3 regions of the Streptomyces sp. NPDC050743 genome follow, and region 3 is predicted to be linked to each of the others. Evidence: riboswitches for the same ligand, from Rfam matches in the RefSeq annotation. Region 3 holds a riboswitch; each other region holds the start of a gene.
The links. Region 3 has a riboswitch for cyclic di-AMP ahead of ACIBJF_RS35215 (C40 family peptidase). Riboswitches for the same ligand answer to the same signal wherever they lie in the genome.
Positions count from the first base shown of each region.

Region 1 (5,629 bases), on a different contig from region 3:
GGCTGGTCTATGTGAAGCGCGACGAGGAGAAGGTCGACAAGGGGATGTTCGGGCTGGCCGGACTGCTGACCATTGCGAACATCTTCATCGCCGTGCTGTGGACCTGACGGTCATCCGTCCCCGCCGCCGGCGCGGGCCGCGAGCACCGCACCGGCGGCGACCAGGAGCCACGCCGCCACCGCCGCCCACAGCAGCACCCGTCCCGGCCGGTCGAGCCACGGGACGCCGAAGACGGTCGCGGCGGACAGCGTCGCCGCCGCCGTCATCCCCATCGGGAACACCGTCGCCCACCGCAGCACGTGGTAACCGGGCCGGGGCCGCACCGCCTCGGCGGCCAGCAGTGCGACGTAGCAGACCAGATCCAGCACGAGCAGTGCGACCGTCACGGTGTGCAGCACGCCGCGGTCGTCGTCGTTCCACAGGTACATGCCCGAGTTCCCGGCGATGAGCAGGTTCGCCCCGGCCAGCGCCGAGATCGCGAGCGCGCCGCCCGCGATCCAGTGGTCGCCCGGCCCCTCCAGCACCTGCCGTGCGTCGAAGTGGACCAGCGCCAGACCGTAGAGCACCAGGCCCAGCCAGAACAGCACCAGCGCGGTGTGCGCGAGCCACGCCGTGCGCTCGGCCGTGGCCAGCGTGGCGGCCAGTACGGCGAGCCCCTCTGTGGCCACACAGCACAGGAACACCGCCCCCGGCATGCGTGGCCTCCAGCGCCGTACGACCAAGAACAGCAGCACCGGCCAGAGCAGCGCCGCGAGCGCCAGGAGCGCCTCGGCCAGGGGCTGCCGGCCCAGCGGCGAGAGCCGGGTGCCGAGCACCGTGGTCGCGGCGACGGAGGTGAGGGCGCCCGGCCTCTCCGCCTCGGTCGCCCAGCGTTGCCGCTCGCCGACCAGTCGCAGTACGAACCCCGCGGCCAGCACGGCCCAGGCGACGCACGTCAGCGCCAGCGCCACCCGGGAGACCGCCTCGTCGCCGGTCATGTGCAGCCCCACCGACAGGATGCCGGTCGCCATCACGGCGGCCCCGGCCGCGGGGGACCGCCCCGCCCACCACACGCGCAGACCTGAGATGCCGGGCATGCGCCGATGCTAGGGAGCCGCGGCGGCCCTGCCCGGAAGGGCACGCGCGCGTGAAGAGCAAAAACGCCGGTACGCGTGCATGAGCCTGAAAGAGCGGGCAGCCCGCGCTTGGACGGAGGAAGGGCTCACCCGAGTGTGGGCGGAGGGACGGCCGCACGCGCGCGTGGCGGCCCAAGACCCAGGCACGCGCCCACGCGGACGTCCAATTCGCCGGCACGCCCGCGTGGAGCGCGCAAGAGCTGAGGCGCGCCCGGCCCGGGGCAGGCCCTCAGCCCGGGCGGACCACGCTGTGGATGATCGACTCTCCGCCGTAGTAGATGGACTCCTCGCGGACGTACGCGCCCGGCTTGGGGGCGTGGATCATCATGCCGTTGCCTATGTAGACGCCGACGTGGCTGATGTCGTCGTAGAAGAAGATCAGGTCGCCCGGCCGCGCGTCGGCGAGCGAGACCGTGGTGCCCGCATCGACCTGGTCGTACGTGGTGCGCGGAAGCGTGACGCCGGCGGCCTTCCAGGCGGCCTGGGTGAGGCCCGAGCAGTCGTAGGAGTCCGGCCCGGTCGCGCCCCACACGTACGGCTTGCCGATCTGCGCGCGGGCGAAGGCGATCGCCTTCTCGGCCTTCGTGTCGTACGAGCTGGTGGTGGAGTCGGAGCCCGTCGAGCCCGATCCGGATCCGGACCCGGACCCCGTGGACGAGGACGACGACGAGTCGGCCTGCTGCTGAGCTGCCTGCTGCTGGGCCGCCTGCTGCTTCGCCAGCTCGGCCGCCTTGCGCGCCGCCTCCTGCTGCTTCTCCCGCTCGATGGCGGCCAGCCGCGCCTTCTCCTGGGCATTCAGCTGCGACAGCAGCTCGCGGGCCGACGCCAGCTTCTTCTGGACGGTGGACTTGGCGGTCTGCAGGTCGTGTTGTGAGTCGCTCAGCGTCTGCAGGCTCTGCGCGGCTTCCCGCCGCTTCTTCATGGTCGTGGCCTGCTCGCCGATGTAGTCGTCGACCGCGCGCTTCTCCCGCGAGGTCAGCCGGTTCATCAGCTGGGTCTGGTCGAAGTAGTCCTGCGGGTCGTTCGCCAGCAGGAAAGTGGCCGTGTCGGGAGCGGCGGCGCCGGTGCGGTACTGGGCCGCGGCGAACGAGCCCAGCTCCTCGCGGGCCTTGTTGAGGCGTTCGGTGCGCCGGGCGAGGTCGTCGCGCAGGGCGTCGACGCGGCCCCGCTGCTTACCGGTCCGCTCCTTGGCCGCGTTGTACTTCTCGGTCGCCGACTCCGCCTGGCGGTAGAGATCGTCGACCTTCTTCTCGACCTCCTCCAGGCTCGGCTTTGCGTGATCGGTACGGGGGGCGGCCTCTGCGGTCTGCGAGAGCACGGCCATGGAGGTGAGGGCGGCGGTGGCGAGGGCGGGGGTGCGAAGGCCCGTTCCGATGGTCCCGCCGGGGCGCGGCTTGCGGTGCGACGCCAAGGGAGGCGACTCCTTCCAATGGGCCGCCTACCGGGTTAGCTGTCGGGTTCGGGCGGTGGTTCGGAAGGGTTGCCCTACGACGGCGTCCCGGGTGGGAGCCGGCCGATTCACCCCAAGGTCGGTGGGTCCCCGGCTCCGGGCGCCCTGCGGCGCGCCGGACTCGGCGGAGGCCGCGCGGCCCGGCGAGGTTCGCCGGTAGGGGTCGTACGGCCCGGACGCACGCTAGCCAACTCGTGTGACTCCTGTGAAGGTTGGTGCGTGATATGTCCGATACATTTTCGTGACCTGAGCCGGGTTTCGCTCCTGTGTCATCGGACGGTTCCCCTGTGTGAGCAGGCCGCGGGCCACTCGGCGGTGACGATCGGCCGCGTTCCGGGCCGGCCATGTTCCGGGGACGGCGACCGGTTGTCGGTGGGGCGCCCTAGACTCGGAGAGCGATGAGCAGCCTCTTTGACGACAGCTTCCTGGCGGACCTCCAGGCCCCTCGCGGGCGCGAGGAGGAGCCCCCGCCGCCGCCCGAGGACGATCACGCTCCGGAGCCGCTTCCGGACGATCTGTTCGGCGGGAAGTTCGACGTGCCGCCGGACCGGGACGCGTACTACCGCGACGGCGCCCCCCGCCCCGCCCTCGACGCGGCGGCCCTGCTGACGGGGCTGAACGACAATCAGCGCGCCGCGGTGGTGCACGCCGGCTCCCCGCTGCTCATCGTCGCCGGCGCAGGGTCCGGCAAGACCCGTGTGCTCACCCACCGCATCGCCCACCTGCTCGCCGAGCGGCACGTGCACCCGGGCCAGATCCTCGCGATCACCTTCACCAACAAGGCCGCGGGCGAGATGAAGGAGCGCGTCGAGCAGCTCGTCGGCCCGCGCGCGAACGCGATGTGGGTGATGACCTTCCACAGCGCGTGCGTGCGCATCCTGCGCCGCGAGTCGAAGAAGCTCGGCTTCACGTCGTCGTTCTCGATCTACGACGCCGCCGACAGCAAGCGCCTGATGGCCCTGGTCTGCCGCGACCTGGACCTCGACCCCAAGCGCTTCCCGCCGAAGTCGTTCAGCGCGAAGATCAGCAACCTGAAGAACGAGCTGATCGACGAGGAGGACTTCGCCGCCCAGGCCACCGACGGCTTCGAGAAGACCCTCGCCCAGGCCTACGCGCTCTACCAGTCGCGGCTGCGCGAGGCCAACGCGCTCGACTTCGACGACCTGATCATGACGACGGTCAACCTGCTGCGCGCCTTCCCGGACGTCGCCGAGCACTACCGCCGCCGCTTCCGGCACGTCCTGGTCGACGAGTACCAGGACACCAACCACGCCCAGTACGCGCTGGTGCGGGAACTCGTCGGCACCGCGGAGCGCTCCGCCGAGGACGGCGACATCCCGCCCGGCGAGCACGACCTGCCGCCCGCCGAACTGTGCGTCGTGGGTGACGCGGACCAGTCCATCTACGCTTTCCGGGGCGCGACGATCCGCAACATCCTCCAGTTCGAGGAGGACTACCCGAACGCGACGACGATCCTCCTGGAGCAGAACTACCGCTCCACGCAGACCATCCTGTCCGCCGCCAACGCGGTCATCGAGCGCAACGAGTCCCGTCGCCCGAAGAACCTGTGGACCAACGCCGGCCAGGGCGCGCGGATCACCGGCTACGTCGCCGACACGGAGCACGACGAGGCCCAGTTCGTCTCCGACGAGATAGACCGCCTCGTCGACGCGGGCGAGGCCAAGGCGGGCGACGTCGCCGTCTTCTACCGCACCAACGCCCAGTCCCGTGTCTTCGAAGAGGTCTTCATCCGCGTCGGCCTGCCCTACAAGGTCGTCGGCGGAGTCCGCTTCTACGAGCGCAAGGAGGTCCGGGACGTCCTGGCCTACCTGCGCGTTCTCGCCAACCCCGAGGACTCGGTGCCGCTGCGGCGCATCCTCAACGTGCCCAAGCGGGGCATCGGCGAGCGCGCCGAGGCGATGATCGACGCCCTCGCCCAGCGCGAGAAGATCAGCTTCCCGCAGGCGCTCAAGCGCGTGGACGAGGCGTACGGCATGGCCGCGCGCTCCACCAACGCCGTCAAGCGGTTCAACACGCTGATGGAGGACCTGCGCACCATCGTCGAGTCCGGCGCGGGCCCCGCGACCGTCCTGGAGGCCGTGCTGGAACGCACCGGCTATCTGGCCGAGTTGCAGGCCTCCACCGACCCGCAGGACGAGACCCGCATTGAGAACCTCCAGGAACTCGCGGCGGTGGCCCTGGAGTTCGAGCAGGAGCGCGGCGAGGGAGAGGCCGGCACGCTCGCGGACTTCCTGGAGCAGGTCGCCCTGGTCGCCGACTCCGACCAGATCCCCGACGAGGACGAGGAAGGCTCCGGCGTCATCACCCTGATGACCCTGCACACCGCCAAGGGCCTGGAGTTCCCGGTCGTCTTCCTCACCGGCATGGAGGACGGCGTCTTCCCGCACATGCGCGCCCTCGGCCAGACCAAGGAGCTGGAGGAGGAGCGGCGGCTGGCGTACGTCGGCATCACGCGCGCGCGGGAGCGGCTCTACCTCACGCGGTCGGCGATGCGCAGCGCCTGGGGCCAGCCGTCGTACAACCCGCCCTCCCGCTTCCTGGAGGAGATCCCGGCCACCCATGTGGACTGGAAGCGGACGGGAGGGACGGCGTCGGCGTCCTCCGGACCCGTCGCCGGGATCGCGGCCTCGCTGTCCTCGACCCGCTCGCGTTCCGCGGCGTCGGGCGCCTCCGGGTTCGCCACGCGGCGCACCACGGAGAAGCCGGTGGTCGCCCTGGCCGTCGGGGACCGGGTCACCCACGACCAGTTCGGGCTCGGCACGGTCGTCGCCGTGAAGGGCACAGGGGCGAACGCGGAGGCGACGATCGACTTCGGCGACGCCAAGCCGAAGCGGCTGCTGCTGCGGTACGCGCCGGTGGAGAAGCTGTAAGCCGAAGGGGGCCCTCGCCGCACGGCGAGGGCCCCCTTCGGAATTCCTGCGGGGGATCCCTACGTCGGGTCGAGCCCGTGGCTCCGCAGCCACGGCAGCGGGTCTATGGCCGCCCCGCCCGCGGGCCGTACCTCGAAGTGCAGGTGCGGACCGGTGGAGTTGCCGGAGTTGCC
Region 1 is NZ_JBITGJ010000028.1:64,957-70,585, forward strand. It holds gene ACIBJF_RS25555 (hypothetical protein) at 1-107, shown strand, start outside; gene ACIBJF_RS25560 (tellurite resistance/C4-dicarboxylate transporter family protein) at 111-1,076, opposite strand; gene ACIBJF_RS25565 (NlpC/P60 family protein) at 1,345-2,526, opposite strand; cyclic di-AMP (ydaO/yuaA leader) riboswitch at 2,534-2,702, opposite strand; gene pcrA (DNA helicase PcrA) at 2,964-5,456, shown strand; gene ACIBJF_RS25575 (peptidoglycan DD-metalloendopeptidase family protein) at 5,516-5,629, opposite strand, start outside.
Region 1: linked by a shared signal. The riboswitch ahead of ACIBJF_RS25565 (NlpC/P60 family protein) and the one ahead of ACIBJF_RS35215 (C40 family peptidase) in region 3 are both predicted to bind cyclic di-AMP.

Region 2 (5,629 bases), on a different contig from region 3:
TTGGGGTGGAACAGTACGTAAGTGCGCGGGACGACAAGGTGAGTCGGTGGGGCCCGGTATCCGTATTCTCTGATCATGGCAGCCTCCCCCGCATATGCACTGATCGCCACCGACCTGGACGGAACGCTGCTGCGCGGCGACGACACCGTCTCCGACCGGTCGCTCGCCGCACTCGCGCGGGTGGCGCGGGCCGGCGCCCGGCACCTGGTGGTGACGGGCCGCCCGGCCCCGCGGGTACGGCAGCTCCTCGCGCACCTCGGCTGCACGGGGCTCGCGGTGTGCGGGCAGGGCGCACAGGTCTACGACGCCGGGACCGGCCGCCTGCTGTGGTCGGTCCGGCTGGACCGGGAGCTGGCCGAGACCGCGCTCGGCAAGATCGAGGCCGAGGTGGGGCAGGTGCACGCGGCCGTGGACCAGGACGGGGTCGACGGGCGCACGCTCATCGAGCCCGGCTACCGGATGCCGCACCCGACCCTGCCCGTGGTGCGGGTCGACCGGCGCGACGATCTGTGGTGCGCGCCCATCAGCAAGGTGCTGCTGCGCCATGCCGAGCTGTCCGACGACGAGTTGGCGGACACGGCGCGCGGGGTGGTGGGCGACCTGGCGACGGTCACCATGTCCGGGCCGGGGACCGTGGAGCTCCAGCCGTCGGGGGTGACCAAGGCGACCGGTCTCGCGCTGGCCGCCGAGCGGCTCGGGATCGCGGCGGAGGCGGCGCTGGCGTTCGGTGACATGCCCAACGACATCCCGATGTTCGACTGGGCGGGGCGCGGGGTCGCCATGGCCGGCGCGCATCCCGAACTGAAGGCGGTGGCCGACGAGATCACCCTGTCGAACGAGGACGACGGCGTCGCCGTCGTCCTCGAAAGACTGTTCCCGACCGACTGACCGGCACATCAGTACACGGCCGCCCCGGAAGGAGCGACGGCCGCCCGGTGTGCCCCTCCGTCAGGTGAGGGCACACCGGGCGGCCGCTGCCGTGCCGGTCGGCGGGACCGTCAGTACGCGCTGTACACGTTGTCGATCGAGCCGTACCGGGCGGCTGCGTAGTTGCAGGCCGCGGTGATGTTGGCAACCGGGTCGTAGGGGTCGAAGGAGGTGCCGGCCACGTCGTACGCCTTGAAGGTCGGGTCGATCACCTGGAGCAGCCCCTTGGACGGGATGCCCTTGGCCGCGTTGGAGTCCCAGAGGTTGATGGCCTTCGGGTTGCCGGAGTACTCCCGGATGATGTTGCGGTAGATGCCGTGGTAAGTGCCCGGAATGCCCTTCTGGGCCATGATCGCGAGAGACTCGCGGATCCAGCCGTCGAGGTTGTTCGGGTACGCGGTGGCGGTGGAGGCAGCCTTGGAGGTCGTGCCGGTGGCCGCGGAGGCGCTGGTGGCGCCGATGAGCGAGAGGGTGAGGACGGCGGCGCCGGTGCCGGCGACCGTGAGGGCGCGGACCAGGCGGTTGTTGCGCGGGCGGCGGTGCTTGGCGGCAGCAGACATGGGAAAGTCCTCTCCGTCGCCTGCGAGGTGAGCTGTCGGGTTCGGGCGGGGAGGTGCCCGGCCGCGCCTTCCCGAGAAGGCATGGCTTCACCCCGAGCCGTTCCGGTGCGACGTGTGCCGACCGGCCCGGCGACTTACCTGGGTCCCCCGCTCCTGCCGTACGAATGAGTTCGTCGATGGGTCACGCGGGCGGCGGCAGGACTCAGCGTCCGCCCGACGGCCCGGAACGTATGCGAGAGCACATGTCGGGAACAAGAAGCGGATGCACACTACGTACTATTTGACCTTGATCTGTGGCATATAGGGTACTTGATCCTTTGCAGTTGCCAACCCTCAACTCGCCGACGCGGCAAGGGTGGAGGTGGCCTGACGGGCTCCTGGGGGCCGCAGGTCCAGCGTGACCCAATTCACGAAATAACAAAGTATTTCAAATCGGACATGAGGGGTTCGGGTGGATCGGGTGGGTGATGGAACCCGTGGCGGAGCCTGTCGCGGAACCCGTGACGAGCCGTCTGTCGTTGTCTTGGGCGTAGGCATTACTCCGCTCGCCCCCTCGGCTCGCGACAAAGCGTTCGGGTTCCTGTTAAGTCGATAAATGTCCGCTCTTATCACTTGATCAAAAACATACCGGTCGTGATCCGATACCACCCAGGCTGGACCGGTGGGCGCTATCGGTGATCGAAACAGGACCGGATACGCTGAGTTGAGTGATGGCAGCGACCTATCGACAAACCGTGTAATCGCCAGCAGACACCAGCAGACAGGAGACCCCTCGTGACCGTCGTCGGGCCGTTCGGGCTGAGCGTGCGGGACCAGGCTCTGGAAGCCGATGTCCAGGCCGGATTGGCGGCTGTCGAGGAAGGCTTGCTCGAGGCCACCAAGAGCGAGGTCCCGTTCATCACGGAGGCCGCGCAGCACCTCGTACGAGCCGGCGGGAAGCGGTTCAGGCCGCTGCTCGTGATGCTCGCGGCCCAGTTCGGCGACCCCTACGCGCCGGGCGTCGTGCCCTCGGCCGTGGTCGTGGAGCTGACCCACCTGGCCACGCTGTACCACGACGACGTCATGGACGAGGCGGCCGTACGGCGCGGCGTGGACAGCGCCAACACCCGCTGGGGCAACTCGGTCGCGGTCCTCACCGGCGACTTCCTCTTCGCCCGCGCCTCCCAGATCCTCGCCGACCTCGGCCCCGAGGCGGTCCGGGTGCAGGCCCTGGCCTTCGAGCGGCTGGTCACGGGTCAGATCCTGGAGACCGCCGGCCCCTCCGACGGCCGCGACCCGGTCGAGCACTACCTGGACGTGCTCGGCGGCAAGACGGGCTCGCTGGTGGCGGTGTCGTGCCGGTTCGGCGCGATGATGTCCGGCGCCGACGAGACGGTCGTCGACGTGCTCACCCAGTACGGCGAGCGGCTCGGGGTCGCCTTCCAGCTCGCCGACGACGTCCTGGACATCGCCTCCGACTCGCACGAGTCCGGCAAGACCCCGGGCACCGACCTGCGCGAGGGCATCCCGACGCTGCCCGTGCTCCGGCTGCGCGAGCGCGCCGCCCGCCTCGGCCTGGCCGAGGACATTGCGCTGTGCGAGCTGCTCGACTCCGACCTCAGCGACGACGCCCGGCACGCCGAGGCGCTGGCCGCGCTGCGCGGCCACCCCGCGCTGGAGCAGGCCCGCCGGGACACCATCCGGTACGCGGAGGAGGCCCGCGCCGCGCTGGCGCCGCTGCGGGAGTGCGACGCCAAGGCCGCGCTGATGCAGCTGTGCGACGCGGTGGTCCACCGCGCCGGCTGACCCGGCCGCCTGCCCCACCACGCCCCGCCCAGCCTCCGGCGGCCACCATGGCACGCTTACGGCTGTCCGCCGCGCCGGTTGCACGTCTTCGGCCGTACGTCGCGCCATGCTGCCGACGCCGTGTGCCTCGCCGCGTTCGGGCCGTGCGACCCGGCGCGGCTCCGGCCGTCTGTCGCGCCGTGCTTGAGCTGTACGTGGCGGCAGGCTTCCGTCTGTCCGTCCATCGCGACGCGCCGCGCCGCAGCCGTACGTCACGCCGCGCTTCGGGGTCGCCCGCCACGCCGCGCTACAGCCGAGCGACCCGGCACGGGCTCGTGCGACCCGTACGCCCGCGCGTCCGTACACCCCTCGCGCCCCCGTACCGCCCCCTCCGCTCCGGCGCGACCCCTACGGGTCGGCGGAGTTCCCGCCCCGGCGTGTCATACCGCAGGCGTACGCGGAGTTGGCTCCGAGGTCTGACGCTTCCTCACGGCCGATTTGGTGAGATGGAAACCACGGAAATCACCAATCCTCACCGATTCGGGTGAGAATGGCGGCTCAGGTGGACCAGCGTGAGAACAGCCGCCGCCGACGACGGAGGTAAGGCACACATGGCACCGTACGAATCCGACGACGCAGTGGACGCCGCGGGGGGCGCTGAGCGAAACGCCGGGCACCGCAGGGCGGCCCGTTACGCGGTCCCGGTCGCCGTGGTGGGGGTCGCGGCGGCCACGATCGGTCTGGTCCCGGCGCTCGCCGCCTCCGGCGACCCCGACCTGCCCAGGATCACCGCACAGCAGCTCATCGAGAAGATCGCCAAGTCGGACGTGCAGCAGCTGTCCGGCACGGTGCGGATCAACACCGACCTCGGCCTGCCCGACCTCGGCGGCCTGGAGAACAGCGTGGCCTCCGGCGCCGCCAAGGGCTCCGGCGACGGTTCCTCCGCCGACCCGCAGTCCCAGCTCACCTCGCTGGTCTCCGGCACGCACACGCTGCGCGTCGCCGCCGACGGCCCGGAGAGGCAGAAGCTGTCGCTGCTGGAGAGCGGCTCCGAGTACAACCTCATCCACAACGGCAAGAACGTCTGGGGCTACGACAGCAAGACCAACGAGGTGTACCACGGCACCTCGGCCGACTCCGGCAAGGAGCACAACGCCGAGCCTCCGGCCACGCCGAAGGACTTCGCCGACCAAGCGCTGAAGTCGGTGGACGGCACCACGTCCGTCACCGTCGACGGCACCGAGCGGGTCGCCGGCCGCGACGCCTACAAGCTGCTGATCAAGCCCAGGCAGTCCGGCACCACGGTCGGCGCCATCAGCATCGCCGTCGACGCGAAGACGGGCATGCCGCTGAAGTTCACGCTGACGCCGAAGAGCGGCGGCGCCGCCGTCCTCGACGTCGGCTTCACCCAGGTCTCCTTCGCCAGGCCGGCCGCCTCGACCTTCACCTTCAGCCCGCCGAAGGGCGCGAAGGTGACGGAGGAGAAGCAGGACTCCGCCGCTCGGAAGCACGCGCCCGAGTCCGGCGAGGACTTCGCCAAGGGCATGAACGGCGCCGACGTGCTCGGCAAGGGCTGGACCTCCATCGCCACCTTCGACACCGGCGCGAAGAGCGGCCTGCCGACCGGTGCCCAGGGCGGTGACCTCGGCGGCTTCCTCGGCTCGCTCGGCGACAAGGTCTCCGGCAAGTTCGGCAAGGGCACGGTCTTCTCCACCCGCCTGGTCAACGCCCTGATCACCGACGACGGCAAGGTCTACGCCGGCGCGGTGACCAAGGACGCCCTGGTGAAGGCGGCGAACGAAGGGAAGTGACCCTGCCCGGGCACTACGGGCCGTGACCGTACGTTGACCCTTCACGGGAGCACGAAGCGAGGGGGGAACCGATGGAGGGACGGTCCGTCACGGAGCGGGAGGCGCGGGACGCGGCGGAGCGTGCGCCGGGGCAGGAGGAGGCGAGCGTCATCGCCACCCGCGGCCTCACCAAGCGCTACCGCGGCGGACAGCTCGCCGTCGACGGTCTCGACCTGACCGTCCCGGCGGGCAGCGTCTTCGGCTTCCTCGGTCCGAACGGCTCGGGCAAGACCACCACCATCCGCATGCTGATGGGCCTGATCGAGCCCACGGCGGGCACGGCACGCGTGCTGGGCCGCCCGATGCCCCGGGCGGCCCGGTCCGTCCTCCCCCAGATCGGCGCGCTCATCGAGGGCCCCGCGCTGTACGGCTTCCTCTCCGGCCGGGACAACCTGCTGCGCTACGACGCCGCCGACCCGACCGCCGACCCCCGCACCCGGCACGCCCGCGTCGCCACCGCCCTGGACCGGGTGGGCCTCGCGGCCGCCGCCGGCAAGAAGGCGAAGGCGTACTCGCTGGGCATGAGAC
Region 2 is NZ_JBITGJ010000018.1:28,312-33,940, reverse strand. It holds gene ACIBJF_RS19475 (HAD family hydrolase) at 76-888, shown strand; gene ACIBJF_RS19470 (transglycosylase SLT domain-containing protein) at 999-1,487, opposite strand; cyclic di-AMP (ydaO/yuaA leader) riboswitch at 1,492-1,673, opposite strand; gene ACIBJF_RS19465 (polyprenyl synthetase family protein) at 2,262-3,272, shown strand; gene ACIBJF_RS19460 (outer membrane lipoprotein carrier protein LolA) at 3,863-5,062, shown strand; gene ACIBJF_RS19455 (ATP-binding cassette domain-containing protein) at 5,134-5,629, shown strand, end outside.
Region 2: linked by a shared signal. The riboswitch ahead of ACIBJF_RS19470 (transglycosylase SLT domain-containing protein) and the one ahead of ACIBJF_RS35215 (C40 family peptidase) in region 3 are both predicted to bind cyclic di-AMP.

Region 3 (5,629 bases):
ACCCCGAGGTCACCGAGGGGGCCGCCCGGGCCGCGCGGACCTGGGGCGGCGGGTCCACCGGCTCCCGGCTCGTCACCGGCACCACCGAACTGCACACCGAGCTGGAGCGCGAGCTGGCCGCCTTCTGCGGCTTCGAGGCGGCGCTGGTCTTCTCCTCCGGTTACGCCGCCAACCTGGCCGCGGTCACCGCGCTCGGGCCGCACGGCTCGCTGATCGTCTCCGACGCGGGCAACCACGCCTCCCTCATCGACGGCTGCCGGCTCGCCCGGGGCGAGAGGCAGGTCGTGGGACACGCCGACCCCGAGGCGGTGCGCAAGGTGCTGGCCACCCGTCAGGGGCCGGCGATCGTCGTGTCCGACACCGTGTTCTCGGTGGACGGCGACCGGGCGCCGCTGGCCGGGCTCGCCGAGGCGTGCCGGGAGCACGGCGCGGGGCTGGTCGTGGACGACGCGCACGGGCTCGGGGTGCTGGGCGACGGCGGCCGGGGCGCGCCGTACGCGGCCGGCCTCGCGGGCGCCTCGGACGTGGTGGTCACGGCCACCCTGTCCAAGTCGCTCGGCAGCCAGGGCGGTGTGGTGCTCGGCCCGGCCAGGGTGATCGACCATCTGGTCAACGCGGCCCGGACCTTCATCTTCGACACGGGCCTGGCCCCGGCGGCGGCCGGCGCGGCGCTCGCCGCGCTGCGGCTGCTGGTCCGCGAGCCCGAACGCGCGGCACGGGCCCGGGCGGTCGCCGCGGACCTGCACGCACGGCTGACCGCCGCGGGTCTGGAAGCGGTGCGTCCGGACGCCGCGGTGGTCTCCGTGCGGGCTCCGTCCCCGGAACAGGCGGTGCGCTGGGCGGCCGACTGCCGTACCGCGGGGCTGGCCGTGGGCTGTTTCCGCCCTCCCTCCGTGCCCGACGGCATCTCACGGCTGCGGCTGACCGCCCGCGCGGACCTGTCCGGGACCGAGATCGAACGCGCTGTACGGGTGATCGGCGAAACGCGACCATGAGTCGGCGTGACACGGCCGTGCTTCGCGCGTGGTCGTCTGTGGTCGGTGGTGGTCTTCGGGTCAGAGGGCGGTGAGGAAACCGGCCCAGCTCCCTGCTGAGAAGAGCAGCGCGGGTCCGGCCGGGTTCTTGGAGTCGCGCACGGCGAGCAGTCCGGCCCCGGGGCCGGAGCGCGGCCGGGCCGTCTCCACGCAGTTGTTGGCTCCCGTGCTGTAGCTGCTGCGCAGCCAGCGCACGTCGTGCAGGTCGGTACTGGCAGGGACGTTCCGAGGCAGGGCTGACATGGTGCCTCCTTACGCGCCGTCACCTATCCCGGCGATGTAGTCCAACGTGTCCTCGGGTGAAAGGGCGTGCATCCGAAGGGTGTCGAAGGCCTCCGCGTAGGCCATGAGGTCTTCTTTCCGCTCCAGGTAGAGGCTACTCGTCAACTGGTCTAGAACAACGACGTCCAGATCAGAAGTGTTCGTAAATGAGAAAATAACGAAAGCTCCGGTGAGGCCGACATGAGCTCCGGCGCCGAACGGCAATATCTGGAGCCGGACTTGGGGCAGGCGGGCCGCCTCCATCAGCCGCTCCAGCTGCCGGGCCATCACCTCGGGGCCGCCGACCTCGCGCCGCAGCACCGACTCGTCCAGCACCGCGCTCAGCTTCAGCGGCGGGTCGGCGCGGAGCACGTCCTGCCTGGCCAGCCGCACCTCCACCAGCGCGTCCAGGCCTTCCTCGTCCAGGTCCGCCACCACCGCCCGGGTCACCGCGCGGGCGTACTCGGGCGTCTGCAGCAGGCCGGGTACGACCGTGGTCTCCAGGGTGCGCATCGTGCTGGCCTGTGACTCCAGGCTGATGAAGTCCCGGTACGTGGGAGGCAGCACCCCGCGGTAGGCGTGCCACCAGCGGTGCCGGTCGCTCGTGTCCTCGGAGCCCGCGAGTATCATCAGCAACTCGCGCAGTTGCCCGTCCCGCACCTCGTAGGCGTCGAGAAGTAACCGCACATCGGCTGGTTTCACGCCGCTGGCACCGGTCTCGATGCGGCTGACCTTCGACTGGTGCCAGCCGACCAGCCGGGCTGCCTCACCGCTCGTGAGCCCAGCACCGGTACGCAGCGTGCGCAGTTCGGCGCCCAGTTTGCGGCGGCGCACTGCCGGCCCGTTCTGCATGGGCTCCTCCTTACTCCTTCCGAGCCGCCCCAAAACGGTCTCGCGTCGTAGAGTTCACCGCTTCGGGCGACAGATATATGCATATCTTGGTGGATCGCTCCCCGTGACCGGCCCCGTGATGGCAGGCTGACGAGCAAGCACCAGTCCGGGACCGTACTCGAACCATCCGGCTCCGTGTCGGACCGCGGTCCCGTGGGAAAGGGACGACGTCGCCATGGCAGACCATCTGGAAGCATCCGTCACTCTGCCGAGCGATCCCGCCTCGGTCTCCGCGGCCCGCACGTATGTCGTGGGCACGCTCGCGGAGTGGGGCCTGCCGTCCGACACCGACGTGGCCGACACCGTGCGGCTCATCGTCTCCGAACTCGCCACCAACGCCGTACAGCACACCTTCGGTCAGTCACCCACCTTCACGGTTGACATCGTCCTGGACCGCGACGAACACCTCCGCATCGGCGTCACGGACAGTCACCCACGCTTTCCGAAGAGACTGCCCGCCGCCGTCCAGCAGGACAACGGCCGCGGCATGGTCATCATCCGCTGGCTCACCGCGGAGTGCGGCGGCAAACTCCGCGTCCGTCCCACCCGCGAGGGCGGCAAGACGGTCTCCATCGAACTCCCCTGGATCGTCCCGGCGGAACCGGTCCCGGCGGGGGGCCAACAGGAACCGTAGCCCTCCGGGGTGGGGCTGGTGGGACGACTTCTCTCCGGGGCACTACTCCTCGGGGCCGTAGGCGACCGATCGGGGCGTTGGGTGCGGGGGATGAGCGCTCGCCGGCAAGGGGCGCGCGTACGGGGCGACGGGCGGGGAGATCGGGTACGGGGATGAACGTGGGGGACGTCGGGCACCCGGTGACGAGGGGCTCGGGGACGTCGGTGCGGGCGCGAGTGGCCGGTGAGTGAGGGGCCGAGGCCGACGGGCTGGGAGGTGGTGGCCGTGTGCGTTCTCCGGTGCGGGGCCGGGATGTCTGCCTGGGCGGGGCTCGGGCTTCTGTGATCGCACGGCCCGGACGGCCTGGGCGGCCGGTGTGGTTCCGTCCGCTTCGGGCGCCGGACGTCGCGGCCCCATCTGCGGCGTGTCGGGACTTGGACGAAAAGACCGGGCCGCCGGGCCACCGCGCGGCAGGCGACGGGAAAGGCGCCGCCATCGGAGCCGCTCGTCGGCACCCGGCAGGTCTGTCCGCGCGCCCGGCGCGGCGTGTCGTGGCCTAGACGAGGTTGGGGAGCGCTTCAGCCGTCGAGGGCCGCACCGGTCCGGCGCAGGCTCCTCGCAGCGCCGCCCGATGCCGCGCCCTACACCGACCCCGGGCCGCCCGTGGGCTCCAGGCGGGCACCGGGGTGGCGCTGAGGGCGCTCGGGGCGGCCCCGCTGCTGGAGCCGCTCCGCTCTGACAGGGGGTCAGCCGACCTGCCGTGACAGGCCCCGAATCGGTCAGCCGACCCCGCCGCGCAGGACCGGGTCAGTTGACCCGGCCGTACCAGACGCTCCTCGTCCAGATCTTCTGGAGCCGCACCACGTCCCCGGTCCTCGGCGCGTGCCAGATCTTCCCGTGCCCGGCGTAGATGCCGACGTGGTAGACGTAGGAGCCATAGTGGAAGAACACCAGGTCACCGGCCCGGCGACGGCCGGCGGAGATGTGGTGCGTCCTGTTGTACTGCGCAGCGGCGGTACGTGGCAGGATCTTGCCCGCCTTCTTGAACGAGTAGAGGGTCAGCCCCGAGCAGTCGAAACTGCGCGGCCCGGTGGCCCCCCACCGGTACGGCGCGCCCTTCTTGGCGGCCGCGACCTTCAGTGCCTTTGTGGCGAGCGTTGCGGCCGAGGCATCGGGGGCGAGGCCGGGGACCACGATCGAGCCGCCCACGGCGGCGAGGGTGAGGGCCGAGGCCGTACCGGCCCGGGCCATGAGCGACGGGACACGATTGAGCGCAGTCATGCGCAACCCTTCGTCAGCCGCCTGTGAAGGATGACCTGTCGGATTCGGGCTGGCGAAGGTGCCCGGCCGCGTTGCCGCGGCTTCACCCCAAGGGCTGCGCGGAACCTCAGGCCGTCTGCGACGAGCAGACGAACATCCGTTCCCGCGACCCGTCTTGCCTGGGTCCTCCACTCCTGCCGATCCACTCCTGTCGACCGGTCATCCGGGCGGCGGCAGGACTCGGCGTCCGCCCGGACCGCCCCGCCGCGGCGGCGGGGGCTTGTCGTCGGACGGGATCTTCGCCCACACCGATGCGAAAATCCCAATGCATTCGGGGATTTGTGGTGTTACTCACCACTCACCCGTTCGGGTGGAGCGGGTGCTGTTCGAGGCATCGTCACATTCCGTGCGTAGCCCCGGACCTGGGGCGACGCGCTCTCCGGCGAACGACGCGCCGGTCTGGAGCGCAAGTCGGAAGGCCCGCAGAACGACCCGGATATACACCGGACAGCGGTACGCCATTCGGGCCGTTTTAAGTCCCGCCCGAGCGGTAGCGGTCGACGACCGGGCCCCGGCCGGCTCGTCCGGCGTGCGGATCAGCCGACGCCGTCGGGCGGGAGCGCGACGCGCGCGGTACGGCGTTCACCGTCCAGGACCCGCAAGGCCCGTGCCAGCGTGTGCCCGTGCAGCTCCGTCTCGCCTCGCTGGTGCATCAACGCGAGGGCGTCCCGCAGCTCTGCGGCCTTGCGCACCAGGGCCTGGGCGGCACGCAGCCCGCGATAGGTGTCCCCGCCGTGGGCGGGGTTGGCGCGGCCCAGCAGGTCGGCGGCCTCCAGGTAACGGTCGATCAGGTCGCCCTCGGCATGCGTCAGTGCGGGCAGCGGCGGCAGGTCCGGCAGCATCGGCGGCTCACCTCGCGTCCGGTGCGCCGGGGGTGCTCCGCCTGCTGGGCACGACGGCGTCCACCAGGCCGTAGGCGACCGCCCCAGGAGCGTCCAGGACCAAGTCCCGCTCCAGGTCGCGGCGCACCCGTTCGGCCGTGCGCCCGGTGTGCCGTACCAGCATCTCCTCCGTCAGCGCGCGGACCCGGGCCAACTCCTCGGCCTGGATGAGCAGATCGCTGGGCTGGCCCTCCACCGGCTCGGCGAGCTGGGGCTGGGAGAGGACCACGCGTGCGCCGGGGAGGGTGAACCGCTTGCCCGGCGTGCCGGCCGCGAGCAGCAGGGCGGCGTGCGAGGCGGCCTGGCCCAGGCAGTAGGTCGCCACGTCGCAACTGACGTAGCGCATCGTGTCGTAGACCGCCGTCAGCGCGCTGAACGAGCCGCCGGGGGAGTTGACGTACAGCGTGATGTCCCGCTCCGGGGCCGCGTGTTCGAGATACATGAACTGCGCCATCACGTCGTTCGCGGCCGCGTCGTCCAGCGCGGTCCCGAGGAAGACGATCCGGTCCTCGAACAGCTTGCCGTAGGGGTCGAGCGTGCGCGCTCCGCTGCTGGTGCGCTCGGTGAACTCGGGCAGGACATGACGGGCGAACGTTCGGGACATGGACACACCCCTTCTCATGGCTCGG
Region 3 is NZ_JBITGJ010000054.1:14,663-20,291, forward strand. It holds gene ACIBJF_RS35195 (8-amino-7-oxononanoate synthase) at 1-995, shown strand, start outside; gene ACIBJF_RS35200 (DUF397 domain-containing protein) at 1,056-1,277, opposite strand; gene ACIBJF_RS35205 (helix-turn-helix domain-containing protein) at 1,287-2,147, opposite strand; gene ACIBJF_RS35210 (ATP-binding protein) at 2,362-2,820, shown strand; gene ACIBJF_RS35215 (C40 family peptidase) at 3,607-4,080, opposite strand; cyclic di-AMP (ydaO/yuaA leader) riboswitch at 4,084-4,305, opposite strand; gene ACIBJF_RS35220 (hypothetical protein) at 4,656-4,961, opposite strand; gene ACIBJF_RS35225 (ATP-dependent Clp protease proteolytic subunit) at 4,969-5,604, opposite strand.